Regions from separate parts of the Kitasatospora sp. NPDC048540 genome, predicted to be linked through region 2. Evidence: riboswitches for the same ligand, from Rfam matches in the RefSeq annotation. Region 2 holds a riboswitch; each other region holds the start of a gene.

Region 1 (10,190 bases), on a different contig from region 2:
CCACCGCCGGGGTACGGTCCTCGGTCACGTACGTCGCCTCCTTGCGCGCGTGGTGCCGCCCCGGGCACCCCGGATCGCGGGGTGGTGGGCGGCCTTGGCTCCCATGGTACGGATGCCGGACCGATCACCCGTTCGGGAGGCGCAGGACGGCCGGAAGCCGCCCCCGGAGCCGGCCGCGGTCACTCGAAGCGGACCGCCAGCAGCACCAGGTCGTCGGTGGCGTCCTCGTCCGGGCCGTCACCGACCAGGGCCGACAGCAGGTGGGCGCAGAGCAGGTCCGGGTCGTGCCGCACGTCCCGGGGCGCGTCCGCGGCGGCCCGGCGCAGCGCGGCCTGCCCCGCGTGCAGGGTCGGACCGCAGCGCCGGGCCAGCCCCTCGGTGCAAAGCACCAGGACGTCCCCGCGTTCGGCGGTGAACTCCACCCCGGGCGCCTCCCAGCAACTGAGCATGCCGAGCGGCGCGGACAGCGAGGTCTCCACGAAGTCCGCGCCGTACCGGGTGACCAGCACCGGGGGGCAGTGCCCGGCGCCGGCCAGGCTGACCCGGCGCTCGACGGGGTCGACGCAGGCGTAGACGGCGGTGGCGGAGCGGGCCGGCTCGGTGGTCTTCAGCAGCAGTTCCAGGTCGCCGAGGACGGACACCGGGTCCTCGCCCTCCAGCACGGCGTACGCGCGCAGCGCCGCCCGGACCCGGCCCATCGCGGCGGCCGCGCCCGCCGCCGCCCCGGTGCCCGGGCCGTCCACCGACACACTGCCGACGGTGAGCCCGAGCGAGCCGTCCGGCAGCGCGATGGCGTCGTACCAGTCGCTCCCGCAGGAGTGCTCCAGCGTGGCCGGGTGGCAGCGGACCGCGAGCCGCACCCCGGGCACGGCCGGCAGGTGGTCGGGCAGCAGGCTGCGGCGCAGCGCCCGGGTGGCGCGCAGGGCCCGGTCGGTCTCCAGCTGGCGGGCCAGCAGCGGCGCGGCGAACTCGCAGTAGCGCTCGACCAGGTGGCGGCGCCGCTCGTCCGGGCAGGCGGGCTCGTCGTAGAACCAGACCGCCGCGGCGAGCGGGCCGTCCTGCTCGGTGGCCAGGGTCAGCGCGTAGCAGGCGCCGAGGCCGAGGGTGGCGGCGACCTCGCGGAACCTGGTGCCCACACCCGGGTCCTCGGCCAGGTCGCAGATCAGCAGCCGGCCGGTGTCGGAGGGGCGGCTGAGCAGTCCGGCGAACGGGCCGTGCTCGGCGGGGACGGTCTCCAGCGCACCGATCCCGGCCCGGTCCAGGCCCAGCCCGACCGGGCGGCCGGCCCCCCGGCCGACGGTGGTGACCAGCCCGCGTGGCGCCCCGAGCAGGGCCGCGCCGGAGGCGAGCACGGCGTCCAGGGCGGCGGTCAGCCCGCGGGCCTGCGCCAGCAGTTCGGTGTGCTCGTGCAGGCTGGTGAAATCGGACAGCCATCCGGCCAAACGGTCCTGCAGGCCGGCGGCGCCCTCGTCGGCGAAGACGGGCAGCAGCCGGTCCGGCGCCGTCCCGGGGCCGGCCGGCGCGGGGAACCCGGCGCCGGTGCCCGCCAGGGGCGAGCCGCTCGCGGTGGACTCGGTCGGCACCAGGTGGAGCGGCCGGGCATCGGTCATGTCGGAACTCCCCGCAAAGTGGTACGTGTCACGCAGGACCCCCGGCAACGCCCAGAACGACAGCTATCTCACTACTCGGCAACAATCCACCACTTGTACACAGGCCGATCGGGGCATGTCCAGAACTCCTGCGGGGCCCGCACCGCCGCCTTCCGGCCGCGGTCCGCCCGCCGCGGACCGCCGCCCGGACCGGGCCGGCGGTGCCCCCTCGGGCCGGCGGCCGCTCCGACGGCCCGTCAGGCGGCGGTCCGGATCGTATGCTCCGCACCCTCGGGCACCGGCCGGGCCGGGTTCGGCTCACTCGTACGGTGGAACCGCTCGGCGCGGGGAGGCGTCCATCCGGACGTATGAGGGATTCTCGTTCCAGCGGGCCGGTCGCACCGGCCCCGCCCCTCACCCAACCCAACCCTGGGTCACCTCGGCCGGGCCGTGCGGCAACCGCCGGCCGTCGCGCCGATCGACGGTCCCGAGCACCGTGGTCGCGGAAAGGAACGAGTGCCCATGCGTCGGACACGTCGACTGGAGCAGTGGCGGCGGGCCGGGTCGTGGCGGCCCACGGCCCGGTTGGAGCCCGGCTTCTGGCGGGACACCGCGTTCTGGCGGCCGGGCGGCCGCCGCCGGGTGCTGGCGGCCGCGCTCGCCGCGGCCGAACTCGGCTGGCCGGTGGTCCCGGGGGCCAGACCGGTGCGCGGCGCGGCCGGTCCGTGCGCCTGCGGGGACGTCTGCTGCCCGGTGCCCGGCGCCCACCCGCACGAGCCGGCCCTGCTCGCGGCCACCACCGATCCGCGGATGGTGCGCTGGTGGTGGGAGCGGCGCGCGCCCGGAGCGCCGGTCCTGGTGGCCACCGGGCGTACGGTCTGCGCGGTGAGCGTGCCCGCGTCGGCCGGTCCCCGGCTGCTCGCCTGGTTCGACCGGATCGGGGTCCCGCTCGGTCCGGTGCTCGCCACCCCGTCCCGGTACCTGCTGCTGGTCGCCCCGTACACCCTCGACGAGTTGGGCGGGCTGCTGGCGGAACGCGCCTGGGTGCCGGGCTCGTTGCGCTACCACGGGCCGGGCGGCTACCTGCTGCTGCCGCCGTCCCGCACCGGCGCCGGGCCGGTGCACTGGGTGCGTCCGCCGCGGGCCGGCGCCACCCGGCTCCCGCAAGTCGCGGCGATGCTCGGAGGATTGATCGCGGTCGCCACCACCGCGCCGGACGGCAGCCGGCTGCCGTTCTGAACGGGACCGTTCCTGCGGTGCGATGACGTACTGTCCGGAAAAACGAAAGGCCCGGCCGCTGGCGACGGGGGATGCACCAGCGACCGGACTGTTTAAAACAGTAACAAAGATCCGCGTGCGCGCCAATTTGTCCACGCGGACCGGGTCTTGGAAACTTCCGCGACCTGGTCCGATGTGCCTGAATTGTGACAGCCGTCACCGGCGGCGGCGATCCCCGGCCGCCGGTGCGCGCACTCCTGGCGTCAGTTCAGGGTGATCTGACGGTTCACCAGGTTGGCCCGGGAGCGGCGCTCCTCGGCGGTCAGCGGAGCGGTCTCGCGCAGCGCGGCGGCGAGCTTCTCGGCGAAGTCCGCGGCGGGCTTCTCGCAGTCGGCCGCGGTCATCTCCAGCGGCAGGTCCCAGACCGGCACGGTCAGCCCGTGCGCGCGGAACGAGCCGACCAGGCGGGTGTCCTCGCCCAGCGAGGACTCGCCCGCGGTGGACAGCCGGGCCAGCGCGTCCAGCAGCTGCTCCTCCGGCACCGTCATGACCCAGCGCAGGTGGTTCTTGTCCGGGGTGCCGCACCAGTACGCGGAGGCCACCGAGGTGAGCTTCTCGGTCGGGATCGCGGAGGCGTTGGCCCGCTCCAGCGAGGCCGCCACCTCACCCTCGGCCGCCTCGGAGTCCTCCAGCCAGAACTCGAAACCGCTGTGCACCACCGGGACGAACGGCGCCCCGGTGTCGAGCAGTTCCTGCAGCCGGCGGCCGCCCGGCACGGTCCGGCGGGACGGCACCGGGCTGCCCGGCGCGGTGGTCAGCGCCAGCTCCAGCGCGTCCGCGAGGTCCCGGCTCAGGTCGCCGGAGGAGGACTGGGTCTGCAGGCCCAGCAGGATCGAACCGTCCGGACGGCGCAGGGCCGGCCAGGCCAGCGGCAGCACGGTCGCCAGCGTCACCGACGGCACCTCGCCCTCGGCCTGCTCGGCCACCCCGGCGGCCAGCGTCAGCGGCACCGTCGCCGCGGGCACCAGCTCGCGCAGCGCCACCCAGTCCGCCTCGCCCGGCAGCCCCTCGAACGGGCGGTGCACCAGCTCCTGCACGGCGTGCGCGGCCTCCCGGCCGTGACAGGCCTTGTAACGGCGGCCCGAACCGCACGGGCACATCTCCCGGGCGCCGACGACCGGCACCTCGCCCGCGGTCACGGTGGTGGACTGGCTGCGCTGCGGCGACTTCTTGGCGGCCTTCTTGGCCATGGTGCGGCTCTCCCGGTGACGGCGACTCTTGCTCCGGGCAGCCTACTGAGAATTCCGGCGCATCCCCGCGTACCGCAGGCGGGTGACCCGTCCGGGTGGCCCGGGTCCGTGCGCCCGGGTACGGGGCCCGGACACTGCCGGGCCCCGCCGCGCGCCGATCCGACGAGATCCGCCGGACCGGCCCTACGCACTGCGGGCCTGCGGCCCGGTGCCGCCCGGCAGGACGGCCGCACCCGGTACGGGGCGGCGGCCGTCGGCCGGCAGCTCCGCCCAGACCGTCACCCGGCCGGGCGCGTGCCGGACGCCCCAGTCACTGGCCAGCTCGCCGACGATGTTCAGCCCGCGGCCGCCGCGGGCGGTCACCGAGGGCCGGGCCGGCAGCGGGCGGGTGACCGCGCCGCCGTCGGTGACCTCCAGGGTCAGCAGGCCGTCCGCGTGGGTCCGCCAGCGGACCAGCACCGCGCCGGGCTCCGGGTCGGTGTCGCCCTCGCCGGCCGGTTCCTGTCCGCCCGTACCGCGCCTGACGGCGGATCCGACCGCCACCAGCCGGTCCGCGAGCGCCTCCGCGTCCTCGTCGAGGCCGGGGGGGAGCACCAGCGGCCGGGCGTACCGGCAGGAATTGCTGAGCAGTTCGGAGAGGATCAGGACGGCGTCGTCAATCACCGATTCCGGTATCTCCAGATCGCCCAGATCCCGTCGCAACCGCCGCCGCGCCACGCCCACGCTCGCCGGACCGTGCGGCACCGCCAGGGTCGATGAAGCCGGACCGGCCTTCTCAGGCACAGAACGCGCCACCATCAACGCCACCCCCGGACCTCCTTCAGGCTTCTGCCGAGGGATGGATGCCCCCTGGGAATGCGTCGGAAACGAGCGTTCACCGATCCCTGACGGCCATTTCCGGCATCGCAACGCACGGTGCCCAAAAGATGATTAGATGCTCACGGTCTGTTGTGAAACAGGGTGGAAATACCCCGGTCCCGCACTTTGCGCCCCCTTCCGCGCCCCTTCACCCCCGCGCGCCCTAATGCCGCGGGAACCGTCGGGACCGAAGCGGCCGTCAGCGGCCCAACTGCTCCAGCACCTGGCGCGGACGGTTGGTGATCAGCGCCTCCACCCCGAGCCGCAGGCACAGTTCGACGTCGGCCGGCTCGTCCACCGTCCACACGTGCACCCGGTGCCCGGCCCGCCGCAGCGCCGGCACCAGCCCGGGATTGCGCCGCACCAGGTCGATGCCCGGGCCGGCGATCCGCGCCCCGCCCGGCAGCACCCCGGTCCGGCCCAGCAGCGGCAGCCGCCGCTCCAGCAGGTACACCGTCGGCACCGCGGGCGCGGCCCGGCGGACCCGGTGCAGCGCCAGCTCCGAGAAGCTCATGATCCGAACGCTCGGCCCGGCCGGGGCGGCCCCTTCCGCCTCCTCGGCCCGCCCGCCGTCGGCCGGTCCGGCGGGAAGCAGCCCGAACCGGTCCAGCGTCCGCAGCAGTTCGGCCTCCACCCGTCCCGCGTACCGGGTCGGGTGCTTGGTCTCGATCGCCAGCTCGATCGGCCGGCCGGCGTCGACCGCCAGCTCCAGCAGCTGCGCCAGGGTCAGCACCGAACTCGGCGTCGGCGACCCCGGCGACTTCCACGAGCCGAAGTCCAGCTCGCCCAGCTGAGCCAGCGTCATCGCCGACACCACGCCCCGGCCGTCCGAGGTCCGCCGCACCGTCCGGTCGTGCACGCAGACCAGCTCGCCGTCGGCGGTCAGCCGGACGTCGCACTCCAGGCCGTCCGCGCCCTCCTCGATCGCCAGCCGGTAGGCCTCGATCGTGTGCTCGGGCAGTGCGGCGGAGGAGCCGCGGTGGGCGATGACCTTGACCGCGCTGCGGTCGGAGGAGCCGGAGGAGGCGGCGGAGGAGCCGAGGTGCTGGGTGTCCACGACGGTCACCCTACGCGGGCCGAAAAGTCGGGAAGCCGCCGCCACGGGGAACGTGCGGTGAACAGCTCCCCGTGGCGGCGGCTCGCGGACTTCTCGGCCCGGCCGCCGGTCCGCCCGCGCTCGGGCCGCCCGGCTCGGGCCGTCCTGGCTCAGGCCGTCCGGCGCACCAGCGTGGTCGCCCAGGTGGCGAGCGCCGCCGCCAGGAAGCCGAACAGCGAGGCCGAGGTCCACGCCTGCGGGGTGAAGCCAACCGCGGACTGCAGGTCGGTCCAGAAGGCGGTCCACCGGCCGGCGTTCTGGGTCGGCGCCAGGAACTGGTAGACGGCGAAGCCCAGCACCCACGGCACCAGCATCACCAGCCGGGAGGGCGCGTCCTGGTCCAGGTTCCAGCCGTCGCGCCCGGCCCCCAGGAAGTAGTCGACCGCCAGCACCGCGAACAGCGGCACGAACACCGAGCCGATCAGACCGAGGAAGGCGTAGTACGAGTCGGTGAACTCGGTGATCTGCAGCGCCAGCACCGTCACCAGCACGCCGATCCCGCCGGTCAGCAGCCGGCGGTCGATCCGCGGCAGCAGGTTCTGCACCGACATCGCGGTCGAGTAGACGTTGGCGAACGACTGGTCGGTCTCCCGCACCACCAGCACCAGCAGGAACAGCCAGCCCGCCGTCACCCCGGTGAACGACTCGAAGATCCGGCTCGGGTCGCCCTCGGCCTGCAGCAGCGCGACCAGGCCCAGCACGTAGCACCACACCTGCGCCACCGAGTACCCGGAGAAGGTGCCCCAGAACGAGGCCGACGCGGTGCGCGAGTGCCGGGTGTAGTCGGCGGCCAGCGGAACGAACGAGATCGACACCGCGATGATGTAGTCCGTCGCGGTCAGGAAACCGGTCCAGTTGCCCGCCCCCGGGTCGGGGAAGCCCTGCCGGCCGAGCTGCACCGTCAGGTACACCATCGCCACCCCCACCGCGACGGCCACGTACTTGCGCAGCACCGCGATCGCGCCCAGCGGCCAGATCGTCAGCACCGTGGTGAGCGCACCGGCGAGCAGCACGAACAGCCAGCGCCAGCCCTGGGTGCCCGCCACCGCCTGGGCCCCGCCCGCGATGGTGATCAGCTCGAACACGCCCCAGCCGAGGCACTGCACGATGTTCAGCGCCGTCGGCAGGTACGACAGCCTGGTCCCGAACAGCCCGCGCAGCACCGCCATCGCGGGCGCGCCGGTCCGGGCACCGATCAGCGCGGCCACGCCCAGCATCGCGGTACCGATCACCGTGCCGGCCACGATCGCCGTCACCGACGCCGCGAACGACAGCTCGCTGCCGGCCGTCCCCAGCACCGTCGCGGCGCTGGAGAAGCCGATCAGGCTCACCCCGAGGTTGGCCCAGAGCGCGAACTGCGCCCGGAAGTCCAGCGTCCGCGGCGGCGCGGTGTCGAGGACCAGGGGGGCCTCGACGCGCTCCGCGACGGCGGTCGCGGAGTCGGAGGCAGGGGAAGGCGAAACAGCCGTCATGGCCGATACTCCCTACGCCGGCATTACCCGGACAGGTTCCGGCGGTCAGCGCTCCCTCGACCCGCCCCGCCGTGATACCCATGGCGTACGGTCGAACAGCGCACTCTCAGCCTGGTGGGTCCAAGCTCCCGCGTCGTTTCAGTTTGGAGCGCCAGGCTAACGGGCGCCGCCTCGAACGCCAAGGCCAGGGGGGACACTGTCCGCATCACGGAAGTTCCGAATCGCGGAAGTTCCGACGGCCGGGCACCCGTGGCAGCCACCGCGGCCCAGGGCCGTACCGCGGGCCGTCAGGACCACCTAAGCATTCTCATGACTTCTTCAGGGGGCTCCTTACGGCAACTGAATCAGCTATGCGAAAAACTATGGCCAAGTCCGTCAGCTATGGAGGTCGTCCGTGAGCACCGAACACGAGGGTGGGTCCACCGGGCCGCAGGAGGGTCAGTCCTCCGGCGTTCCAGAGGCGGGTGCTCCGACCACCGACCACACGTCGGCCGCCGCGCCGCAGCCGGTCGTCGAATCCGCTCCCACGCTCGCGCTGTCCAAGCAGGCCGACCCGCAGGAGCCCGCCGCCCCTGCCGCCCCCGGCTATCTCGACGCGCCGCCGCCGGTGATCCCCGCGGCCCCGGCCGCCCCGGCGTCCGGCTACCTCGACGCCCCGCCGCCGGCCGTCCCGCACAACCCGTACGCGCCGCCGCTGCCCGGCGCCGCGGAGCACCGCCCGGCCGAGCAGCAGCCGGTCACCCCCGAGCAGGCCGCGTTCGGCCAGGGCGCGCCCGGCCAGGGCAACCCGCCGGCCGGCGAGCCCGGCCACCACCCGTTCGGCGCCGGGCACCCGCTCGGCGGCTGGGGCACCCCGCCCGGCGGCACCGGCGGCCCGGGCGTGCCCGGCTACCCGTCCGAGTGGGGTGGCGGCAGTACGCCGCCCGGCCCCCGCAGGAAGCGCGGCTCGCTGATCGCCCTGGTCGCCGCGGCCGCCCTGGTGGCGGGCCTGGCCGGCGGCGCGATCGGTGCCTCGCTGACCGACGGCGGTGGCAACGGCAGCAGCGGGTCCAGCAGCCACACCAGCACCACCGTGACGGTCGGCGACAACAAGAAGGCCCTCGACCGGGCCCCCGACTCGGTGGCCGGCATCGCCGCCGCGGCCCTGCCCAGCACCGTCACCATCAAGGCGCAGGGCTCCAGCGAGTCCGGCACCGGCACCGGTTTCGTCTTCGACACCGAGGGCCACATCCTCACCAACAACCACGTGGTCGCCCCCGCGGCGAGCGGCGGCAAGCTGACGGTGAAGTTCTCCGACGGCTCCTCCTACCCGGCGTCCGTGGTCGGCCGCGCCCAGGGCTACGACGTGGCCGTGGTCAAGCTCGACAACCCGCCGAAGGACAAGCTCGTCCCGCTGCCGATCGGCGACTCCGACAAGACCGCGATCGGCGACGCCACCATCGCGATCGGCGCCCCGTACGGGCTCGAAGGCACCGTCACCACCGGCATCATCAGCGCCAAGGACCGTCCGGTCGCCTCCGGCGACGACATGGGCTCCCAGTCCTCGTACATGAACGCCCTGCAGACCGACGCCTCGATCAACCCGGGCAACTCCGGCGGCCCGCTGCTCAACGCCTCCGGCCAGGTCATCGGCATCAACTCGGCGATCCAGTCCAACACCGGCGGCTCCACCGGCCGGGCCGGCTCGATCGGCCTCGGCTTCGCGATCCCGATCAACCAGGCCAAGTGGGTCGCCGAGACCCTGATCAAGGACGGCACGCCGGTCTACGCGATCCTCGGTGTGCTGCGCAACGACGACTACAAGGGCGACGGCGCGCAGATCCCCAGCGCCGACGTCCGCGGCACCCCGGCCGTCACCCCCGGCGGCCCCGCCGACCAGGCCGGCCTCAAGCCGGGCGACGTGATCACCAAGCTCGGCGGCATCGCCATCGACAGCGGCCCCACCCTGGTCAGCGAGATCTGGACGCACAAGCCGGGCGAGAAGGTCGAGGTCGAGTACACCCGCGACGGCAAGACCGCCAAGACCACCATCACCCTCGGCGAGCGCAAGGGCGACAACTGACCCGGCACCGGAAACGGTGTGCACCGAACCCCGCCGGACCCGTTAGGCTGGCCTCCGCCTGGAGAGCTGCCCGAGCGGCCTAAGGGAACAGTCTTGAAAACTGTCGTGCGGTGACCCCGTACCGTGGGTTCGAATCCCACGCTCTCCGCCGCACAACGGCCCCTGACCGGTAGGAACGGTCAGGGGCCGTTGCCGTGCCCGGCACCGTTCCGGGGGCGTCCGGCGGTGGCGGGTTCCGCCGGGTGGGTGGCCGTGGGCCGACCCGCCGGTCCGTGGGGTGCGCGGACGCCGCCCGCGGCCGACAATCGTGCGCCCGGGCTGCCGCCGCCGATGCGGAGCCGGGGCACCGGCGAGGCGGAGAGGGCGGGCGGGCCGATGACTGCGACGGGCGGGGTACGGCGCCCCGGGCCGCGGCCCCGGCCGGGCGCGGCCGCCGGGCGGGTCTGGTACGCCGCCTACGCGTCGAACATGTCCCTCGCCCGGCTGAACTGCTACCTCGCCGGCGGCCGGCTGCCCGGCGGGGACCGTGACCACCCCGGCAGCCGGGACCGCCGCCCGCCCGCCGCGGACGTCCCGCTGCTGCTGCCGGGACGGCTGCACTTCGCGCTGGAGTCGTCGGTCTGGGGCGGCGGGATGGGCTTCTAC
Region 2 (10,190 bases):
GTCGCCTTCTCGAACACCCCCTCGGGCAGTCGCAGGCCGCTGCCGCCCGTCACCTCGTCCTGGAGCTGTTGCGAGGTCAGCACCCGGGCCGGCAGGCAGGCGCCCACGGCGGTGATGCCGACCTTCGGTATCCGGAGGTCCATGACCGCCATCCTGGCCGCTCGGCGAGGGGGTGGACCTGAGTACCCGTACTCATCGGTGACAGGCGATCGGGCTCGGCCGTGACATCCGTCATGCACTTTCCCGCACAGCGCACACTGACCCGCAGCCCCTGCCGCAGGCGAGAGTTGGGACATCGCAGAGAGCGAGCCGAGCAGCACCGGGACGAACGGGGAACAGGACCATGGCCACCATCACCACCAGCACGGACATCCGCCGCAAGGCCGGCTCCGGGGCGCTCGCCGCCCTGCGGCCGCTGGCCGTCGACATCGCGGTGCCGCTCGGCGCCTACTACACCGCCCACGCGGTGTTCGGCCTCGGCCTGGTCGCCTCGCTCGCCATCAGCAGCGCGGTGCCGGTGGTCCGGACCGTCGGCGCCCTGGTGCGGGACCGCTCGGTCAACTCGCTCGCCCTGCTGATGCTGCTGGTCAACGTGGCCGGCCTCGCCCTGTCCACGCTGGCCGGCGACCCCCGGCTGATGCTCGCCAAGGACGGCGCGGTCAGCAGCGTGATCGGCGGCTCGATGATCGTCACGGCGCTGCTCGGCCGGCCGCTGATGACCGCCGGACTGCGGCCCTTCATCGTCAAGGGCGACGCCGCCCGGTCCGCCGCCTGGGACCGGCTGCTGGCGACCTCGGCGGCCTTCCGCCGCAACGAGCGCAACTTCTCGCTCGCCTGGGGCTCGCTGCTGGTCGCCGAGTGCGTGGCCAAGGTGGTCGGCGCCTACACCGTGCCGCTGGAGACCATGGTCTGGCTGAGCACCGTGATGCTGGTCGGCGCCATCGGCCTCGGCGTCCTGGTCGGCAACGTCTTCGCCGGCCGGATGGCCGAGCAGGTCATCGCCGAGGCCGGGGCCGAGGCCCGCTGACCCCTCCCGATCCACTCCGCGAACACCCGTGCCCGCCCACCGCGACCGGTGGACGGGCACCTCGGGCTCCCCAGGGTCAGGACGCGTCCTGCACCGGGATCGGCAGGCTCACCGGTTTCTCGGCGGCGGGCCCGTCCTTCACCCCCTCCTTCGGGTTGCTCATCGCACCCAGCAGCTGCCGGGCCAGCCCGAGGCCGGTACCGCCCATGGTCAGCGCCTTGGCGAACATGTCGGACATCCCGTCCGCGCCGTTCAGCAGCACCATGTGCTCGACGTTGCCGAAGGCCTCCGCGCCGGCCCGGACGATCTCCGGCCAGTTCTCGGCCAGCTGCTGCGCGACCACCGCCTCCTGGTTCTCCGCGAGCGCGGCGGCCCGGGCCTTGATCGCCTCCGCCTCCGCCAGACCCAGCGCCCGCGCCGCCTCGGCCTGCGCCAGACCACGGGCCTCCGCCGACGCCGCCTCCGCCAGACCGGTCGCCTTGGTCGCCTCGGCCGCGGCCAGTCCGCGCGCCCTGGTCGCCTCTGCCTCCGCGGTCGCCGCGATCTTCACCCGGTTCGCCTCCGCGCCCGCCTTCAGCTCGGTCTCCCGGGCCAGCGCCTCGGCCGCGGAGATCCGCGCGTCACGGTCGGCCTCCGCCTTGGTCCGGGTCTCGTACGCCCGGGCGTCGGCGGGCTTGCGGACGTCCGCCTGCAGCTGCTGCTCCTTGCGGTGCGCCTCCAACTCGGCGACCTTGGTCTCCTGGACCACGACCTCCTGCCGGGCGGCCGCCTGGGCCAGCGGACCGGCCTGCAGCGCCCGGGCCGTCGCCGTCTCCAGTTCGGCCTGGTAACCGGCCTGCTGGATACCGGAGTTGCGGGTCGCCTCGGCCTTGCGGGCGAACGCCTCCTGCTCCGCCTCGGTGGCCCGCCGGTCGGCCTCGGCGGCCGCGATCCGGGCGTCGCGCTGGACCGCGGCGGCGTGCGGCGCGGCCAGGTTGGTGATGTAGCCGGTCGGGTCCAGGATCTCCTGGATCTGCAGCGAGTCGATGATCAGGCCGAGCTTCTCCATCTCGGACCCGGACGCCGCCCGGGTCTCCCCGGTCAGCCGCTCCCGGTCGCGGATCATGTCCTCGACCGTCAACCCGCCGACGATGGACCGCAGATGACCGGCGAACACGTTGTGCACCCGCTGGCCCATCATCTTCTGCTGGTCCAGGAAACGGCGGGCGGCGTTGGCGATCGACACCGTGTCGTCGCCCACCTTGAAGATCACAACGCCCTTGACGTGCACCGGGATTCCCTGCGAGGTCACGCACTCGACGTCCAGCTCGGCCTCGTTCAGGTCCAGCGAGAGCTTGCGGACCGCCTGGACACCGGGCAGGACGAAGGTGCCGCGCCCGGTGACGATCCGGAAGCCCAGCCCGTCCGCCACGCCCTCGGTGCGGTGGTTCGACCCGGAGATGACCAGCGCCTCGTTGGGCTCGGCCACCCGCCACATCAGCTTGAACAGCACGATCACGATCACGATGGAGGCCACCACGGCCCCCGCGATGCCGATCAGCATCGGCTTTCCCCCTTCGGGCACACCGGTTCCGTGGCTGCGCGCTGTTGTGCAGGACGGCGCGGAACGCGGTGGCAGCAGCAGATTCTTCGCCTGCCGTGATCGCTTGGGAAGGGCCGGGTGTCCTGATCGTGCTCCAAGGGCGTCAAGATTGCGTCAAGAGCCAGGTAAGGAAGGTGGATACGCCGCGGCGACGTAGACCGTGCGCGGCGGCTGGTACTCCAGCACCACCACCGGCGTGCCCGGTGCGAGCGGGTCCCCCGGCACCGCCAGGTACGCCAGGAACGCCTCCGACCCCTGCCGCTGCGGCACATGGACCAGCACCTCGCCGACCAGGCCGGCCCCGACCCTGCCCGTCACCCGTCCCGTCAACCCGACCATGCGGCCAAGTCTCCCACCGCTGCCGCCGGCGGGCGGAGTTCCGGCCCGGCCCGCGTCCGGTGGCCGGAACACGTCTGGACCTGGACCGGACGGCCCGCTACCGTGTTGGACGTCTTACGCAGGCAAACCGTCTGCGAACAACGGGAGCTCGGAGCACCGGGCTGAGAGGGCGCTGACCGGCACGTCGGACGACGGGCCAGCCGCTGCGCCGACCGCAGGAACCTGGACCGGGTAATGCCGGCGTAGGGAGTAGAAGGTCAGATGACCATCTTTGATGCACAGCAGGAGTCTGCCCGCAGCACGACGGGCCAGGTCAGCAGCGCCGCCACCGGCTACCCGACCCCAGCCTGGCACAAGGCCTACCGCGAGGGGTCCCGCCCCGACCTGCGGGTCCCGTACCGCGAGGTCCACCTCACCAACGGCCGGACCGTACCGCTCTACGACACCTCCGGCCCGTACACCGACGCCGCCTACGAGCCGGACGTCCGCCGCGGCCTGCCGGCGCTGCGCGATCCCTGGATCCGCCAGCGCGGCGACGTCGAGGAGTACGACGGGCGCGAGGCCCGCCCGGAGGACGACGGGATCAAACACACCGCCCCGCGCGGCGGCAACCTCCGCAACCTGGACGCCGTCTTCCCCGGCCGCCCGCGCCGCCCGCTGCGCGGCCGGGCCGGCGCGGCGGTCACCCAACTCGCCTACGCGAAGCAGGGAGTGATCACCCCGGAGATGGAGTTCGTGGCCATCCGGGAGGGGCTGGAGCCGGAGTTCGTCCGCGACGAGGTGGCCCGCGGCCGGGCCGTCATCCCGGTCAACGTGAACCACCCCGAGGTGGAGCCGGCCATCATCGGCACCAACTTCCTGGTGAAGATCAACGCCAACATCGGCAACTCCGCCGTCACCTCCTCGATCGAGGAGGAGGTGGAGAAGATGACCTGGGCCACCCGCTGGGGCGCCGACACCGTCATGGACCTCTCCACCGGCCGCAACATCCACACCACCCGCGAGTGGATCCTGCGCAACTCCCCCGTGCCGATCGGCACCGTGCCGCTCTACCAGGCACTGGAGAAGGTCGACGGCAAGGCCGAGGAACTGAGCTGGGAGGTCTACCGCGACACCGTCATCGAGCAGTGCGAGCAGGGCGTCGACTACATGACCGTCCACGCCGGCGTGCTGCTGCGGTACGTCCCGCTGACGGCCCGCCGCAAGACCGGCATCGTCTCGCGCGGCGGCTCGATCATGGCGGCCTGGTGCCTGGCGCACCACCGGGAGAACTTCCTGTACACCAACTTCGCGGAACTCTGCGACATCCTCGCCGCCTACGACGTCACCTTCTCGCTCGGTGACGGCCTGCGGCCCGGCTCCATCGCCGACGCCAACGACGAGGCGCAGTTCGCCGAGCTGCAGACCCTCGGCGAGCTCGGCCGGATCGCCCGCGAGCGCGACGTCCAGGTGATGATCGAGGGCCCCGGCCACGTCCCGATGAACAAGATCCGCGAGAACATGGACCTCCAGCGGGAGATCTGCGACGAGGCACCGTTCTACACCCTCGGCCCGCTCACCACCGACGTCGCGCCCGGGTACGACCACATCACCTCGGGCATCGGCGCGGCGATGATCGCCTGGTGGGGCACCGCGATGCTCTGCTACGTCACCCCCAAGGAACACCTGGGCCTGCCCAACCGGGACGACGTCAAGACCGGCGTCATCACCTACAAGATCGCCGCCCACGCGGCCGACCTCGCCAAGGGCCACCCCGGCGCACAGGCCTGGGACGACGCACTGTCCGACGCCCGCTTCGAGTTCCGCTGGGAGGACCAGTTCAACCTGGCCCTCGACCCGGAGACGGCCCGCGAGTTCCACGACGAGACCCTGCCGGCCGAACCCGCCAAGACCGCGCACTTCTGCTCCATGTGCGGCCCCAAGTTCTGCTCCATGAAGATCTCCCAGCAGATCCGCGCGGAACACGGCGACGGCTCCACCGCGGTCGACGGCTCCGGCTACGCAGCCGAGGCCCTGGCCGGCATGCAGGCCAAGTCCGAGGAGTTCGCCGCCCAGGGCAACCGGGTCTACCTGCCGCTGGCCGACTGACCGGCGGCCACCGACCAGGCGCCGCACCGGGAGGCAGGAGGGGGCTTCCCGGCGCGGCGCCGACGTCGTGCCGGGCCTGGGATGATCCGTGTCGTGCAGCAGCCCTGGAACACCCTGAGCCCGGCCGAGCAGACACTGATCCGCCGTGGCCTGTGGCAGTCGCGCCTGGCCGGGACCGTCCAGCAGTACGGCATCGACCTCCGCTGGGCCGGCGCCGACGACGCCCCGCCCCCGCGGAGCTACACCCGCGACGAACAGCTGGCGCTGGTACCGCGGCTGGCCGCGGCAGCCGTGGGCCTCGCCGAACGCGGCCTGCTCACCGTCCGGGTCCGGCAGGGTCCCGGCGCCGCACCGTCCGACCCGGTCCTGACCGGCCCGGCGCTGCGGGACGCCCTGGCCGAGCCGGCCAACTGGCTCTGGAACCCGCACCCGGCGCTGACGCTCGACCTGGACGCCACCGAACCGGCGCGGGCGTGGTGGCACGCGAGCGCGTTCCCGGAGGAGGACGCTGCCGGCCGGCCCGCCTGGGACGAGCTCACCGACGGGCAACGGGAGCTCCTGGTCTGCGCCTCGGAGACCAGCGGCCTGCTCACCGGCCCGTTCGGCATCTGGGAGGACCTGCCGTCCGACCTGACCGGCACCGAGCTCACCGCCTGGCTCGACCGGCAGCTCGCCCCGCTGCTCCCCTTCGTGCGCGAGGGCTGGATCGAGGTCCGCCACTTCGCCGCGGACTCCACCGACGGTTACACGGTGATACCGCTCGACGGCCTCCGCACCGCCTTCGCCGACCGTTCGCTGCGCCATGACGACGGCGACGACTGGGGGGTGGGGTTCGGCTGCGTCTTCACGTACGCGGGACTGGCGCTCTGGCGCGGCAGCGGCTGGAACGCGGTCTGGGGAAGCCGGCTGACCCTCGACCGGGGCGAGGCGTGAGGACGCACCCGCCGTACCGGACGGCGGAGCCGTACGTTGCTGTGGGCCCCGCGCCGTTCGGGTTCACCTCGACCCGGCGTCAGACCTCGTCCGGGCCGGTGAAGTCGGGGGAGGTGTAGCCGGGGCCGGTGAACTCCGCCGGGCGGGGGATGCGGCCCTGCGGGTCGGTGACGCCTTCGACGCCGGGGCTGGAGAAGCCGGGGCTGGAGTAGCGGGCGCTGCTGTAGCCGGGGCTGAGCAGGTCGGGCGGGGAGGGCCGGCCGCCGGGCTGGGGTGAGAGGGCGGGTTCGGAGTCGAGGTTGGCGAGCAGGTAGGGGATCAGGGCGCGCTCGCGCAGGGCGGTGAGCCAGGCGCGGCGGGCCTCGGCCAGATCGGCGTGCAGGTGCGGGTCCTGCCCGGCCGGGGTCGGTGAGCCGTCCCGGTGGGCGGTCAGGAGCAGGCCGACGCCGCCGATCAGCAGGGCGGCGAGGGCGATCACGACGGCGACCCAGCCGGCCGTGACCAGGGTGCGGCCGAGCGTGACGGCCGGCTCGGCGGTCCGCACGGTGTACCCGATCAGCAGCAGGATGCCGCCGCCGGCCCCGGCGAGGACGGGCGTGAGGGTGGTCAGGACCGGGAGCAGTCCGGCCCCGGGCCCCGGGTCGGGGCCGCCGGAGGGGGTGGTCGCCGCGCCGCCGAGGGCGTCGCGCAGGGTGAGGTAGTGCTGGTACTCGGCGGCGGCCTCGGCGTTGATCCCGGCCGCCGCGAGCATGGCCTTGGTGTGCAGTTGTTCGGCGTTGAGGTGCGGTCCGGGCGTGCGCAGTGCAGCCTGGACGGATCCGTCGCGCAGTGCTTCGTCGAGGACCCGGGCGAAGTCCGGGCGGTCCTCGGCGAGCAGGTGCGGGGCGTTTCTCATGGGTACCCCGTTTCCGCTGGAGGCACGGAGGTGGATGGTCCGCGCGGGCCTGCCGCTGCGGCCCGCCGGGACGGTCCGCCCGCCTGGGGCCGGGCCCGCCCGCAGGGCCGCAGGCCGGTGGTGGCGGCCGGACGCGGGGCCTCGCGTGGTGCCTCGATGGTAGGGGGCCGCGTACCGGGGCTGACAGTAGGTTTCCGGATTTTCAGTACCGTCAGAAGCCCGGCAGCGCCCTGCAGTTGTTTCAGTACGGGCACCGCCGGGCCGCGCCCGGGGTCAGTTCAGCGGCAGCTGGGCGACCAGCAGCCGCCCCTCCATGGTGACCCCGCCGTCCATCGCGATGGCCAGCTCGTCCGCGTAGATGTAGGGGCCCGGCACGTGCGGCGGGGCGTCGTCGGCCTGGTCGACGCCGGTCAGGTACGGGATCGGGCTGTGGCCGTGCACCACCCGGTACCCGCCGTAGGTGTCGAGCAGTTCGTGGACGGCCTGCGGGCCGGCCTGGCCGCGGAAGGCGAACCGCTTGGTGAACTTGCGGAAGCAGTCCCACCACTCGTCGATGCCCTCGTCGGCCAGCACCACGTGGACCGCGTCGTTGACGTCGGCGATCGAGTGGCCGTACTCCAGGTACGCGGTGGTGTCCGAGTGCAGCAGCAGGTGGCCGTCCTCGATGGCGATCGCGGGCAGCCGCGACAGCCAGCTGATGTGGTGCTGCTCCAGGCGGTCGAGGTCGTGCTGCTGGCCGCCGTTGAGCCGCCAGGCGGCGAGGAAGGAGGCGGTGCCCGCGGTGGACTGGACCGGCTCGTCGCCGTAGCGGGCGGCGCCCAGGAACAGCAGCTCGTGGTTGCCCATCAGGGCGCGGCAGTACCCGCCGGCGGCGGCGGCCTCGGCGGCCAGCTGCATCACCAGGTTGATCACGCCGATGCCGTCCGGGCCGCGGTCGGTGAAGTCGCCGAGGAACCAGACCCGGGAGCGGCCGGCCGCCCAGTGGCCCTCGTCGTCGATCAGGCCCTGCTGGTGCAGCGCGGCGAGCAGCTCGTCCAGGTAGCCGTGCACGTCGCCGATCACGTACAGCGGACCGGGGGCCTCGCCGGGCTCGGGCTGCGGGTACGGGAAGTGCACCTCGGGGTGGACGTCGGGGATGGGCGCGCCGAGCTCGATGGTCGGCGGGTCCTCCGACTGCGGGGTGCCGGGGTGCGGCGCGGGTGCGGCCTCCGCGGCGGGCGGGGCGTACTCGGGTTCGAAGCCGCTGTCGTAGCGGATCTCCAGCGGGCCGCCGTCGAGCCGGCCGCTCTCGAACTGCCCGGCCGGTGCGTAGTGCCCGGTCGGCGCGTAGTGCCCGTCCGGCACGGTGTCGGTCACGGGGTGCTGGGCGGTGGGAAGGTGACCCGGCGTCGGCCAGTGCTGCTCCAGGTAGCGGGCGCCGCCGAAACCGCTGTAGGTCTGCTCGTACGGGTGTCCGGCGGGCGGTTCGGCGGGCTCGTAGTAGGAGCCGTACGGGAGCACGTCGAGGTCCTGCTGCGGGCGGCGGCCTGAGTCGGGCAGTTCAGGCCCGGGGAAGCGGTCCTCGGGTGTCATTCGCCCATCATAGGAAGACCACTCTCCCGGCGTCCTCACCTGGTCGGCATCCAATTGTTCGGAAGGTCGTCCGGGCGGTCCGCACCGCCCGGTCCGACCGCTGCTGTGACGGACCGGACCGCGGCCGGTACCCGCCCGGATCACCGGGCGGGTACGGACCACCGGGCCGGCCCGGGACACCCCGCGCCGACCCGCCCGCCCGTCACACCTCACCCGGCGGCCGCGGCGGGCTGACCGTCGTCCGCGGGCTGCGGCGCTCGGAGGAGGACCGGACGATCAGCTCGGTGGGCATCAGCGTGCCGGGCGGCGGACCCGTCCCGGCGGTGCGGAACCGGGGCGGGAACAGCCGCCCGCTGTCCGGGCCGCCGCCCGGCTCGACCCCCTCGATCGCGTCGATGAGCAGGTTGACCACCGTGGTCCCGATCCGGCGCGGCTTGAGCGACAGTGTGGTGATCGGGGGCTCGGTGCCCGCGTACACGTCGCTCTCGCTGCAGCACACCAGCAGCAGGTCGTCCGGGACCCGCAGGCCGTAGCGGCGGGCGGCGGCCAGCAGGTCGGTGCCGTTCGGGTCGAACAGCCCGTACACCGCGTCCGGACGGTCCGGGCGGGCCAGCAGCCGGTCGGCGGCCAGCGCGCCGGCGGCCGGGTCGTGGGCGGGGTAGGCCTCGTAGACCGGCTCCTGGCCGACCCGGTGGCACCAGCCGAGGTAGGCGTCGGTGGACAGCCGGGTGTAGGTGTCGGTGCTGGTGCCGGTGAGCAGGCCGATCCGGCGGGCGCCGGCCTCGCTCAGGTGGTCGAGGATGCCGAGCACGGCGGCCTCGTGGTCGTTGTCGACCCAGGCGGTGACCGGGCAGTTGCCCGGCTTGCCGTCGCTGACCACCGGCACGCCGGACCGGTAGAGCTCGCTGACCAGCGGGTCCTGGTCGGGCGGGTCGATCACCACGGTGCCGTCCAGGGCGATGTTGCTCCAGACGTCGTGCCGCGAGGAGGCGGGGAGCACCACCAGCGCGTAGCCGCGGCTGAGCGCGGCGCTGGTGGCGGCCCGGGCCATCTCGGCGAAGTAGGCGAATTCGGTGAAGGTGAAGGGCTCCTCGCCGTACGTCGTGACGGTCAGTCCGATCAGGCCGGACCGGCCGGTGCGCAGGGTCCGGGCGGCGGCGGAGGGTCGGTAGCCGAGGCGCTCGGCGACCTCGCGCACCCGGCTTCTGGTCTCGTCGGGCAGGCGTCCCTTACCGTTCAGCGCGTCGGAGACCGTGGTGATCGACACTCCGGCGGCTGCCGCCACGTCCCGGATGCCGGCCCGCTCCAGGCGCCGTGAGGCGGTGGGTCGCCGACCGCTCTGGTTGGCTGCTGCTGTCATGGCGGACCGATCGTATGGCTCGTGACGGCGCTGCGTGACCGGTTCGCTACTGATTGCTGAAGATACGTTTCTCTGTGTGCCCGGCCGAACGGCCCCCTTCGATACCCGCCCAGATCCGGCCGTCTTACCTCTGACATGTGCCAAAGGAACCCGGCAGAATGGCTGATCTGCACCCGTAACCCGAACGAGCATCTCACCCCTACGGGTGAGCGGGTGGGTATCGTTCAGGGCACCCGACCGGGGTGGTGCGGGTGCGTACCCAGGACCGCTTGTGCCGGCGACCCCGTGCGCACGCGATCCGATGGCCGCAGCGAGGCGGCCGGAGAGAAGGAGACGACCGTGAGCGGAACGGCAGCGCAGGGCCCCCGGCTGAGGCCGACCCTGGACGGCATCC
Region 3 (10,190 bases), on a different contig from region 2:
GTCTACCGCGGCGACTCGGTGAACGGCTTCGAGTTCACCCCGGAGTCCCGGATCCCGGACCCGGAGCGCCTGAAGCGGATGTACAACGCGTCCGCGGCGACGCTCAACCTGGTCCGTGCCTTCACCACCGGTGGCTACGCCGACCTGCGCCAGGTGCACGCCTGGAACCAGGACTTCGTGCGCAACTCGCCGGCCGGGCAGCGGTACGAGAAGCTGGCCCGCGAGATCGACAACGCGCTGGCCTTCATGAACGCCTGCGGGGTCGCCCCCGAGGAGTTCAAGACGGTCGAGTTCTTCTCCTCGCACGAGGCGCTGATCCTGGACTACGAGACCGCCCTGACCCGGACGGACTCGCGCACCGGCCACCTGTACGACGTCTCCGGCCACATGGTCTGGATCGGCGAGCGGACCAGGCAGCTGGACCACGCGCACATCGAGTTCGCCTCGAAGATCCGCAACCCGATCGGGGTCAAGCTCGGCCCGACCACCACGGTCGACGAGGCGCTCACCCTGATCGACCGCCTCGACCCGGACCGCGAGCCGGGCCGCCTCACCTTCATCACCCGGATGGGTGCGGGCAAGGTCCGCGATCACCTGCCCGACCTGGTCGAGAAGGTCACCGCCACCGGTGCCCAGGTGGTCTGGATCTGCGACCCGATGCACGGCAACACCTACGAGGCCGAGACCGGCCACAAGACCCGCCGCTTCGACGACGTGCTCGACGAGGTCAAGGGCTTCTTTGAGGTGCACCGCGCGCTCGGCACCCACCCGGGCGGCATCCACGTCGAGCTGACCGGTGACGACGTCACCGAGTGCGTCGGCGGCGGCGACGAGGTGTTCGAGGACGACCTGCACCAGCGCTACGAGACGGCCTGCGACCCGCGGCTCAACCGCAGCCAGTCGCTGGACCTGGCGTTCCTGGTGGCGGAGATGTACCGCAGCCACTGAGCCTGCCGACGGCGCCAGGGCGCGCCGGTGTGACGAAGGCCCCTCCCCGCTCGGACGATCCGAGCGGGGAGGGGCTTTTTCCTGCACCGATCGCCGGGTAAGGTAAGGCTTAGCGAGGTAAGGCAAGGCTTTGCTGATCTTGCTCGCCGTACCGTCGGCACCGTCCAGCACCGCCAGCACCACCGGGAGAGACCGCGATGTACGTCTGCATGTGCCATGCGGTCACCGAGGCCCAGGTGAAGGACGAGATCGAGGCCGGCGCCGTCACTCCGCGCCAGATCGCCAAGGGCTGCAAGGCCGGCACCGACTGCGGTTCCTGCGTGCGGCGGATCCAGGCCCTGCTCGGGGAGCACGGTGCGCGCCCGTGCCCGACATCCAGGCTGGCGGCCCGGCTGGGGCTCGCCGAGCCGGACTCCGCGCCGCTGGCGGCGTAGCGCCCTAGGGGCGGGGGCGGGTCAGGACTCCGGCTGCTCGATCAGCTGGGCCAGGTAGAGCGGCTCGCCGAGCTTCTCCAGCAGTTCGAGCTGGGTGTCGAGGTAGTCGATGTGGTGTTCCTCGTCGGCCAGGATGTCCTCGAAGATGTTGGCCGAGGTGACGTCGTTCTTGGCGCGCATCACCACGATGCCCCGGCGCAGCCGGTCGATCGCCTCGACCTCGACCTGCCGGTCGGCCTCGAACATCTCCTTCACGGTCTGCCCGATCCGGACGTGGAACAGCCGCTGGTAGTTGGGCAGGCCGTCGAGGAACAGGATCCGGTCGGTGAGCGTCTCGGCGTGCTTCATCTCGTCGAAGGACTCGTGCCGGGTGTACTTGGCGAGCTTGGTCCAGCCGTTGTTCTCCTGCATCTTCGCGTGCAGGAAGTACTGGTTGATCGCGGTCAGCTCGGCGGTGAGCTGCTCGTTGAGGAATTCGATGACCTCGGGGTCGCCCTTCATGGCGGTGCCTTCCTTGTCCCATGCGTCGCACGCGCTACCGCGGTTGGTGGCATCGTGGCACCCTTGCGGCCGGTAATTCCAGTAAGTTCACACTCACTCGGACATGTGTCGTATTGTCCGATATCAGCCAATCGGGGGGGCGTGCGCGAGGGGCGCGCGAGGTGCGGCGCCCGCCGTCTGTCACCATGGAGAGATGGGTCAGCACCAACCGGAACAGCCTCAGCCGTCTGACCCGCGGATCCCCCCGGGCCAGCGGCTGCAGCGCGGCTGGCCGGTGCTGCACTACGGACCGGTGCCCCGCTTCAAACCGCAGAGCTGGGACTTCCAGGTGTTCGGCGCGACCGCCTCCGCCGAGAAGCACAGCTGGGACTTCACCGCCTTCCACGCCCTGCCCCGGGTCACCGTCCGCGGCGACCTGCACTGCGTGACCCGCTTCTCGATGCTCGGCAACGAGTGGGGCGGGGTCGCCGCCAAGACCGTCCTCGACCTGGTCCCGCCGGCCGCCGGCGTCACCCATGTGATGGTCTGGGCCGAGTACGGGTACAGTGCCAACCTGCGGCTGGCCGACTTCGCCGACCCCGGCACCGTCTTCGCCACCCACCACAACGACGAGCCGCTCACCCTGGAGCACGGCTTCCCGGTCCGGCTGGTGGTGCCGCACCTGTACGCCTGGAAGGGGCCCAAGTGGGTCCGCGCGGTCGAGTACATGCGGGCCGACCGGCGCGGCTTCTGGGAGGAGCGCGGCTACCACAACCTCGCCGACCCCTGGGCCGAGCAGCGCTACTCGTACCAGGAGGAGCCCGGCGACGGGCCGCTGCGCTGAGCCCGCTCCCCGGCCGCGCGGCCTAGAACAGCGCGGCCTAGAACAGGCTGAAGGAGATCGTCACCACGGTGCCCTGCGGGCGGGGCTGGCCGGCCGGCGGGGTCTGCGAGGAGACCTTGCCGGTACCGAACAGGTTGAGGCCCGCGGTCTGCACCTTGAACCCGGCATCGGTGAGCGCCTTGGTGGCCGCGTCCTTGTCCATCCCGACCACGTTCGGCACCGGGACCTGGCCCTTGCTGACCACCAGCGCCACCGGCGCACCCACCGCGAGCTGCCCGCCCGCCGCCGGGGAGGCACTGATCACCGAACCCTTGGGCACCGCGTCGTCGAACGCCTCGGTCACCGTGCCCGGGGTCAGCCGGGCGTCGGTGAGCGCCTTGCGCGCCGCCTCCAGCGGCTTGCCGGCGATCTCCGGCACCTGGACCCGCTCCGGGCCCCGGGAGAGCACGACCCGCACCGAGTCGCTCTTGCGGGCCCGCTGCCCGACCCCGGGGTCGGTCGAGATCACCTGCCCGGCCTGCACCGACTCGCTGAACTCCTGGACGTACGTGCCGTGCAGCCCGGCCTTGTCGAGCGTCGCCTGGGCCTGCGCCTGGGACTGCCCCAGCACGGCGGGCACCGTGGTGTACACCGCGCCCGACAGCAGGTAGGTAGTCAGGCCGACGGCCGCCAGCAGGGCCGCGATCACGCCCGCCCAGACGAACGGCTTGCGCGAGCGGCGCGGGCGCGGCGGGCGGACCCGGCGCAGCTGAACGGTGTGGTGCGAGGCGGGCTCGTCCACCGGCGGGCGCGGCGGCAGCAGGTCCGGCGGCACCTCCAGCACGCTGGTCCGCTCCACCGGCGGCGAGATCACCGAGGTGACCTCGCCGGTCGAGTACTGCGGGGTCAGCCGGGAGGAGGCCGGCGGTTCGGCGTCCAGCTGGGCCTGGCTCAGCGTGCGCCGGGCCCGCTGCAGGGTGGCCAGCAGCTCCACCGCGTCCCACGGCCGGGCCTCGGGGTCCTGGGCGGTCGCGGCGGCCACTATCGCGTCCAGCTCCGGGCCCACCGCCGGGGCGGACAGCGAGGGCGCCGGGACCCGCTCGTGCAGGTGCTGGTACATCACCTGGGCGGGGTGCTCGCCGGAGTGCGGCTTGGTGCCGGTGAGCAGCTCGTACAGCAGGATGCCGGCCGCGTACACGTCGACCCGCTGGTCGGTCGGGGCCTGCCGGATCTGCTCCGGCGCCAGGTACGAGACGGTGCCGAGCACGGTGCCCGCCTCGGTGGTGCTGGTGACCTCGCCGCCGGCCCCGGAGAGCAGCCGGACCAGGCCGAAGTCGGCGACCTTGACCATGCCGCCCTCGGTGATCAGGACGTTCTCCGGCTTGATGTCCCGGTGCACCAGGCCGGCCCGGTGGGCGGCGCCGAGTGCGGCCAGGATCGGCTCCATCACGTCCAGCGCGGCCCGCACCGACAGCGCGCCCCGGTCGCGCAGCACGTCCCGCAGGTTGGAGCCGGGCACGTACTCCATCGCCAGGAAGACGGTCTGGCCGTCGGCGCCCTGGTCGAAGACGTTGACCACGTTGGGGTGGGCCAGCCGGGCGATGGCCTTGGCCTCGCGGATGAACCGGGCCGTGAAGTCGCTGTCGCCGACCAGCGACGGGTGCATCACCTTCAGCGCCACCACCCGGTCCAGCCGGGTGTCCAGCCCCCGGTAGACCGTGGACATCCCACCGGAGGCGACCCGCTGCTCGATCCGGTACCGGCCGTCGAGCAGCGTTCCGATCAGGGGGTCGCGCAGCGTCATGTCCACCAGAGGAGTGTAGAGGCGCAGGCCCCGGGCGGGCCCGGGGCCCGCCCGTCACGGGCCGGTCTGTGCCGAAGTTGAGACCCGGTCAGAACGCCGGGCGCTCCCGCACGTCCAGTTCGGCCCGGCCGGCCATCGCCGAGGAGGCCTCGGCGTGGAACCGGCGCGGGATCCGCCCGGCCCGGTGGGCGAGCCGCCCGGCCTCCACGCCCCGGCGCATCGCCTCGGCCATCAGCACCGGGTCCTGGGCCCGGGTCACCGCGGAGGCCAGCATCACCGCGGCGCAGCCCAGCTCCATCGCCAGTGCCACGTCGGAGGCGGTGCCGGCGCCCGCGTCCAGCACCACCGGGACGCCCGCGTTCTCCACGATCAGCTGGAAGTTGTGCGGGTTGCGGATCCCGAGGCCGGAGCCGATCGGCGAGCCCAGCGGCATGATCGCCGCGCAGCCCACGTCCTCCAGCTTGCGGGCCAGCACCGGGTCGTCGTTGGTGTACGGCAGCACCGTGAAGCCGTCGTCGACCAGGGTCTCGGCGGCGTCCAGCAGCTCGATCGGGTCGGGCAGCAGGGTCCGCTCGTCCGCGATCACCTCCAGCTTCACCCAGTCGGTGCCGAGCGCCTCGCGGGCCAGCCGGGCGGTCAGCACCGCCTCCCCGGCGGTGAAGCAGCCGGCCGTGTTGGGCAGCACCCGGATGCCGTTGCGGGTCAGCACGTCGAGCACCGACCCCTGGGTGCCGGGGTCGACGCGGCGCATCGCGACCGTGGTCAGTTCGGTCCCGGAGACCAGCAGCGCCTGCTCCAGCACGTCCAGGCTGGGGGCGCCGCCGGTGCCCATGATCAGCCGGGAGGTGAAGGCCGTCCCGGCGATGGTGAGAACGTCGTCCGCCACGGTGCTCAGCCGCCCTGGACGGCGGTGAGGATCTCCACCCGGTCGCCGGCGCTCAGCACCGTCGCGGGCCACGACCCGCGCGGCACCACCGTCTCGTTGAGCGCCGCGGCCACCCCCGAGGGCGCCTTGCTCAGCTGGGCCACCACCTCGGCCAGCGTGGTCGAGGCGGGCAGCTCGCGGGGCTCGCCGTTGACGGTGAGCGGAATCTGGTTCATGACGGGACCTCTGCGGTGAAGCGGCTGGGGGAGAAGGGGGCGGCGAGTTCGGGCAGCACACCGGTGGCCAGCTGCTCGGCGATCAGATCGGCGGTCACCGGGGTGAGCAGCACGCCGTTGCGGTAGTGGCCGGTGGCGGCGGTGAGGCCGGGCAGCGCGGTCGGGCCGAGCAGCGGGGCGTTGTCGGGCGAGCCGGGCCGCAGCCCGGCACCGGTCTCCGCCAGCGGCAGCTCGGTGATGCCGGGGATCAGCTCGTGGGCGTCGCGCAGCAGCTCGTACACCCCGCCGGCGGTGACGGTGGTGTCGTGGCCCAGCTCCTCGCTGGTCGCCCCGATCACCAGCTCGCCGTCGGCCCGCGGCACCAGGTAGATGTGCTGCCCGCGCACCACGGCCCGCACGTTGCGGGACAGGAACGGCGCGTACGGCTCTGGGATCCGCAGCCGCAGCACCTGGCCCTTGACCGGGCGCACCGGCGGCAGCACCCCGGCGGGCAGGCCCGGCAGCAGGTGGCTGCGGCAGCCCGCCGCCAGCACCAGCTGCCCGGCGGTGAGCCAGGAGCCGTCGGCCAGCCGGACCCCGGTGGCCCGGCCGTCCTCGACCAGCAGCGCGGCGGCCTCGGACCGGTGCAGCACCACGCCCTCGCGTTCGCACGCGGCCAGCAGGGCCTTCGCCAGCCGCCGGCCGTCCACCTGGTGATCGCCCGTCACCTGGAGGCCGCCGCGCACCCCCGGGGCCAGCATCGGCTCGAGCTTGCGGCACTCGCGGCCGGTCAGCCAGTGCGACTCCAGGCCGAGCCGCTGGTGGAAGGCGAGCAGCTCGCGCAGCTCCTCGCGGTCGTCGGAGTCCAGCGCCACCGCCAGCGTGCCGGTCCGCCGGTAGCCGGTGTCCAGGCCGGTGGCGGCGGTCAGCTCCGCCGTGAAGCCGGCGTACCGCTCGTTGGACGCCATCCCGAGGCGCAGCAGCGGCTCCTCGCCGTACTGCAGCTCCGTGACCGGCGCCAGCATCCCGGCCGCGACCTGCGCCGCCCCGCCGCCCGGCGCCGGGTCGACGACCGCCACCGCCAGTCCGCGCTGCGCCGTCCGCCAGGCCACGCCCAGGCCGATGATCCCGCCGCCGATCACCAGCACGTCGGGCGTGCGCGCCGACGGCGTCCCGGCCACAGATGTCCGTGCCAAAGTCGGTAACTCCCTTCGCCGGCATGACCCGGATCAGGTTCGGACGGTCGCAGGCCGCACCAGCCCGCCTCTCAGCCCGGTGCACCGGGCTCCCGTGTGAGGTGCCCGTCCACCATAACGCCGGGCGCCGCCCATCCCGAAGGTGCGTACGGAGGGTGGACACCCCGCTGGATAGGCTGACCCGGTGGTCGAACTGAAGAGAACCGGACGAGTGGTCGTGGTCGGGGCGGGCATGGCGGGCGCACAGGCCGCCCTGGGCCTGCGGCGCGGAGGCTGGGAGGGCCGGATCTCGCTGCTCGGCGACGAGCCGCACCGCCCCTACGACCGGCCGCCGCTCTCCAAGAACGTGCTGCTCGGCCAGGCCGACAGCACCGCCTTCGACATCGACTGGGACCACCTCGGCATCGACCTGCTGCCCGGCCGCCGCGCCCTCGCCCTCCACCCCGGGGTGCTGCACACCGACGGCGGCGAGCTCCCGTACGACGGCCTGCTGATCGCCACCGGCGCCGCACCCCGCCCGCTGCCCGGCGCGCCCGGCGCCCGCCTGCTGCGCACCCTGGACGACGCGCTCGCGCTGCGGGACCGGCTGCGCCCGGGCCTGCGGCTGGTGCTGGCCGGGGCCGGCTGGATCGGCGCGGAGACCGCGACGGTGGCCCGGCAGCTCGGCTGCGAGGTGACCGTGGTCGAGGCGGGACCGGCGCCGCTGGCCGGCGCGCTGCCCGAACCCGTCGGCGCGGCGATGGCCGGCTGGTACGCCGCCGCCGGGGTCGACCTGCGCTGCGGGGTCGGCGTCCTGGCGGCCGAGCCCGCGGCGGTGGTGCTCACCGACGGCACCCGGCTGGCCGCCGACGAACTGCTGGTCGGCATCGGTGCCCGCCCCGCCACCGGCTGGCTGGCCGGGTCCGCGGTGGAGCTCGACCCCGCCGGCGCGATCCTGGTCGACGACCGGCTGCGCACCACCGCCCCCGGCGTCTGGGCGGCGGGCGACTGCGTCTCCTACCCCTCGGCCCGCTCCGGCGCCCGGCTGGCCGTCCAGCACTGGGACCACGCGCTGCAGTCCGGCGGCGCCGCGGCCGCCGCGATGCTCGGCGCGGACGTCCCCTACGACCCGGTGCCGTACTTCTGGTCCGAGCAGTTCGGGCGCATGGTCCAGTACGCCGGCCGGCACGCCGGTGCCGACGAGCTGATCCACCGCGGCTCGCCCGAGGAGGCGTCCTGGTCGGTGCTGTGGCTGCGTCAGGGAGCGCTGGTCGCGGCCCTGTCGGTGGACCGCCCGCGCGACCTCAACCAGGCCAAGCGGCTGATCGACCGGGGGGTGGTGCTCGACCGCGCCCTGGCCGCGGACCCGTCCGTCCAGCTCAAGGCGGCGGCCGCCGGACCGGGGGCCTGACCGAGAGGTGGTGCGCGGGGGCCTCGGGAGGTGGCAGGCTGGGGGCGTGAGCAAGATTGATCCCAAGATTGAAGCCCTTGTCCCCGCGTGGCTCTACCTGCCCGACATCTCGGAGCTGTGGGGGGTGCAGATCACCGAGGTCCGGGACCAGGTGAGGAACCGGACCCTGCTGGCCGTCCGCCGTGGCGAGAACAACTCGCTGCAGGTGCCCGCCGACTTCATCGAGCCCACCGGACCGGTGAAGCACCTGGTCGGGACGTTGACCGTGCTGCGCGACTGCGGGCTCAACGACGAGGAGATCCTCGAGTGGATGTTCACCGAGGACCCGTCGCTGCCCGGCAGCCCGATCCAGGCGCTGCGGGAGAACCGGGGCACCGAGGTGAAGCGCCGCGCCCAGGCGATGCTGCTGTGACGGCCGCCGCCCGCACCGCGCTGGCGGACGCCCGGCTCTACCTGTGCACCGACGCCCGCCGCGAGCAGGGCGACCTGCCCGAGTTCCTGGACGCGGTGCTGGCCGGCGGGGTGGACATCGTCCAGCTGCGGGACAAGGGGCTGGAGGCCAGGCAGGAGCTGGAGTACCTGGAGGTCTTCGCCGACGCGGCCCGCCGCCACGGCAAGCTCTTCTCGGTCAACGACCGTGCCGACGTGGCGCACGCGGCCCGGCCGCAGGTGCTGCACCTCGGGCAGGACGACCTGCCGGTGCCGGCGGCGCGGGCGATCCTCGGGCCCGACGTGCTGATCGGCCGCTCCTGCCACGCCGAGTCCGAGGTCGACACCGCACTGACCGAGGCCGGCGTCGACTACTTCTGCACCGGCCCGGTCTGGCCCACCCCCACCAAGCCCGGCCGTCACGCGCCGGGGCTCTCCCTGGTCTCGTACGCGGCGAAGCAGCCGACCGACCGGCCGTGGTTCGCCATCGGCGGCATCGACCTCACCAACCTGGACGAGGTCCTCGCCGCCGGCGCCGACCGAGTGGTCGTCGTCCGCGCCATCACGGCAGCCGACGACCCGGGCGCAGCAGCCGCCGAACTCGCCCGCCGCCTCCGCAACCGCTAGCCCGGCTGCGCTCGGCGACGCCGCGCCTATTTCAGGGGCGCGGGGAACTGCGCGAAACGGCAGGGCACCACCTGCAACTCGCCCACCGACCCCGGCGGAACGGTGATCCGCTTCCGATCTCGCGCAGTTCCTCGCGCCCCTTTGGGTGCCCCCCGGGGGCTTAGTACTTGCGGGTGGTGGCGGCTTCGGCGAGGGAGAGGAGGACGGTGCGGGTGGGGCCGGGGGCGAGGGGGGCGGCGTCGAGGGCGGACAGGGACTCCCGCATCAGCTCGTCGATCCGCTTCTCCACCAGATCCGCCGCCCCGCTGCGCTCGACCAGCGCCCGCAGCACCGGCACCTCCTCGGCCGTCAGGTCCGCCGCGCCGAGCCGCTCGTCCAGGTGCCGCGCGTCCGCCGCGGGAAGGCCCCGCATGGCGTGGGCGACCAGCAGTGTCCGCTTGCCCTCGCGCAGGTCGTCGCCGGCCGGCTTCCCGGTGACCGCGGGGTCGCCGAAGACTCCGAGCAGGTCGTCGCGGAGCTGGAAGGCCTCGCCGAGCGGCAGGCCGAAGGCGGCGTAGGCGGCGACCAGCTCGGGGCCGGCCCCGGCGAGGACGGCGCCGACCTGGAGCGGGCGCTCGATGGTGTACTTCGCGGACTTGTAGTGCAGGACGGTCCGGGCCCGGTCGAGGGCGTCGGGGTCGGCGGAGTCGCCGGCCACCGGTTCGAGGACGTCGAGGTACTGGCCGACCATGACCTCGGTGCGCATCAGGTCGAAGCCGGGCTTGGCGGCCCGGACGGCCTGCGGCGGCAGGCCGCAGTCGTTGAACAGCTCGTCGCACCAGATCAGCAGCAGGTCGCCGAGCAGTACGGCCGCGGAGGCGCCGTACTGTTCGCGGTCTCCCCGCCAGCCGCTGCTGCGGTGCAGCGCCTCGAAGCGGCGGTGCACGGAGGGCAGGCCGCGGCGGGTGTCGCTGCGGTCCATCAGGTCGTCGTGGACGAG

Evidence for each region. A riboswitch is a leader RNA that binds a small molecule or an ion and turns the genes downstream of it on or off. The one in region 2 is predicted to bind thiamine pyrophosphate.
Region 1: another riboswitch for thiamine pyrophosphate. It lies ahead of AB0D08_RS30285 (cytosine permease); the one in region 2 lies ahead of thiC (phosphomethylpyrimidine synthase ThiC).
Region 3: another riboswitch for thiamine pyrophosphate. It lies ahead of thiO (glycine oxidase ThiO); the one in region 2 lies ahead of thiC (phosphomethylpyrimidine synthase ThiC).

Annotation. Positions count from the first base shown of each region.
Region 1 is NZ_JBEZIR010000102.1:21,187-31,376, reverse strand. It holds partial or broken gene AB0D08_RS30315 (aminopeptidase P N-terminal domain-containing protein) at 1-28, opposite strand, end outside; gene AB0D08_RS30310 (PP2C family protein-serine/threonine phosphatase) at 180-1,610, opposite strand; gene AB0D08_RS30305 (bifunctional DNA primase/polymerase) at 2,112-2,828, shown strand; gene AB0D08_RS30300 (DUF5926 family protein) at 3,071-4,057, opposite strand; gene AB0D08_RS30295 (hypothetical protein) at 4,241-4,720, opposite strand; gene AB0D08_RS30290 (glycerophosphodiester phosphodiesterase) at 5,115-5,972, opposite strand; gene AB0D08_RS30285 (cytosine permease) at 6,122-7,483, opposite strand; TPP riboswitch at 7,474-7,625, opposite strand; gene AB0D08_RS30280 (trypsin-like peptidase domain-containing protein) at 7,878-9,545, shown strand; tRNA gene AB0D08_RS30275 (tRNA-Ser) at 9,606-9,693, shown strand; gene AB0D08_RS30270 (histone deacetylase) at 9,921-10,190, shown strand, end outside.
Region 2 is NZ_JBEZIR010000029.1:66,676-76,865, reverse strand. It holds gene AB0D08_RS14510 (ketoacyl-ACP synthase III) at 1-143, opposite strand, end outside; gene AB0D08_RS14505 (VC0807 family protein) at 344-1,027, shown strand; gene AB0D08_RS14500 (flotillin family protein) at 1,104-2,570, opposite strand; gene AB0D08_RS14495 (hypothetical protein) at 2,724-2,948, opposite strand; TPP riboswitch at 3,081-3,214, shown strand; gene thiC (phosphomethylpyrimidine synthase ThiC) at 3,210-5,036, shown strand; gene AB0D08_RS14485 (hypothetical protein) at 5,130-5,969, shown strand; gene AB0D08_RS14480 (hypothetical protein) at 6,049-6,864, opposite strand; gene AB0D08_RS14475 (metallophosphoesterase) at 7,138-8,436, opposite strand; gene AB0D08_RS14470 (LacI family DNA-binding transcriptional regulator) at 8,639-9,796, opposite strand; gene hisC (histidinol-phosphate transaminase) at 10,136-10,190, shown strand, end outside.
Region 3 is NZ_JBEZIR010000001.1:278,960-289,149, forward strand. It holds gene AB0D08_RS01450 (class II 3-deoxy-7-phosphoheptulonate synthase) at 1-948, shown strand, start outside; gene AB0D08_RS01455 ((2Fe-2S)-binding protein) at 1,146-1,382, shown strand; gene bfr (bacterioferritin) at 1,404-1,883, opposite strand; gene AB0D08_RS01465 (sulfite oxidase-like oxidoreductase) at 2,077-2,706, shown strand; gene pknB (Stk1 family PASTA domain-containing Ser/Thr kinase) at 2,744-4,489, opposite strand; gene AB0D08_RS01475 (thiazole synthase) at 4,578-5,375, opposite strand; gene thiS (sulfur carrier protein ThiS) at 5,381-5,590, opposite strand; gene thiO (glycine oxidase ThiO) at 5,587-6,765, opposite strand; TPP riboswitch at 6,759-6,871, opposite strand; gene AB0D08_RS01490 (FAD-dependent oxidoreductase) at 6,950-8,155, shown strand; gene AB0D08_RS01495 (Rv2175c family DNA-binding protein) at 8,202-8,567, shown strand; gene thiE (thiamine phosphate synthase) at 8,564-9,211, shown strand; gene AB0D08_RS01505 (polyprenyl synthetase family protein) at 9,372-10,190, opposite strand, start outside.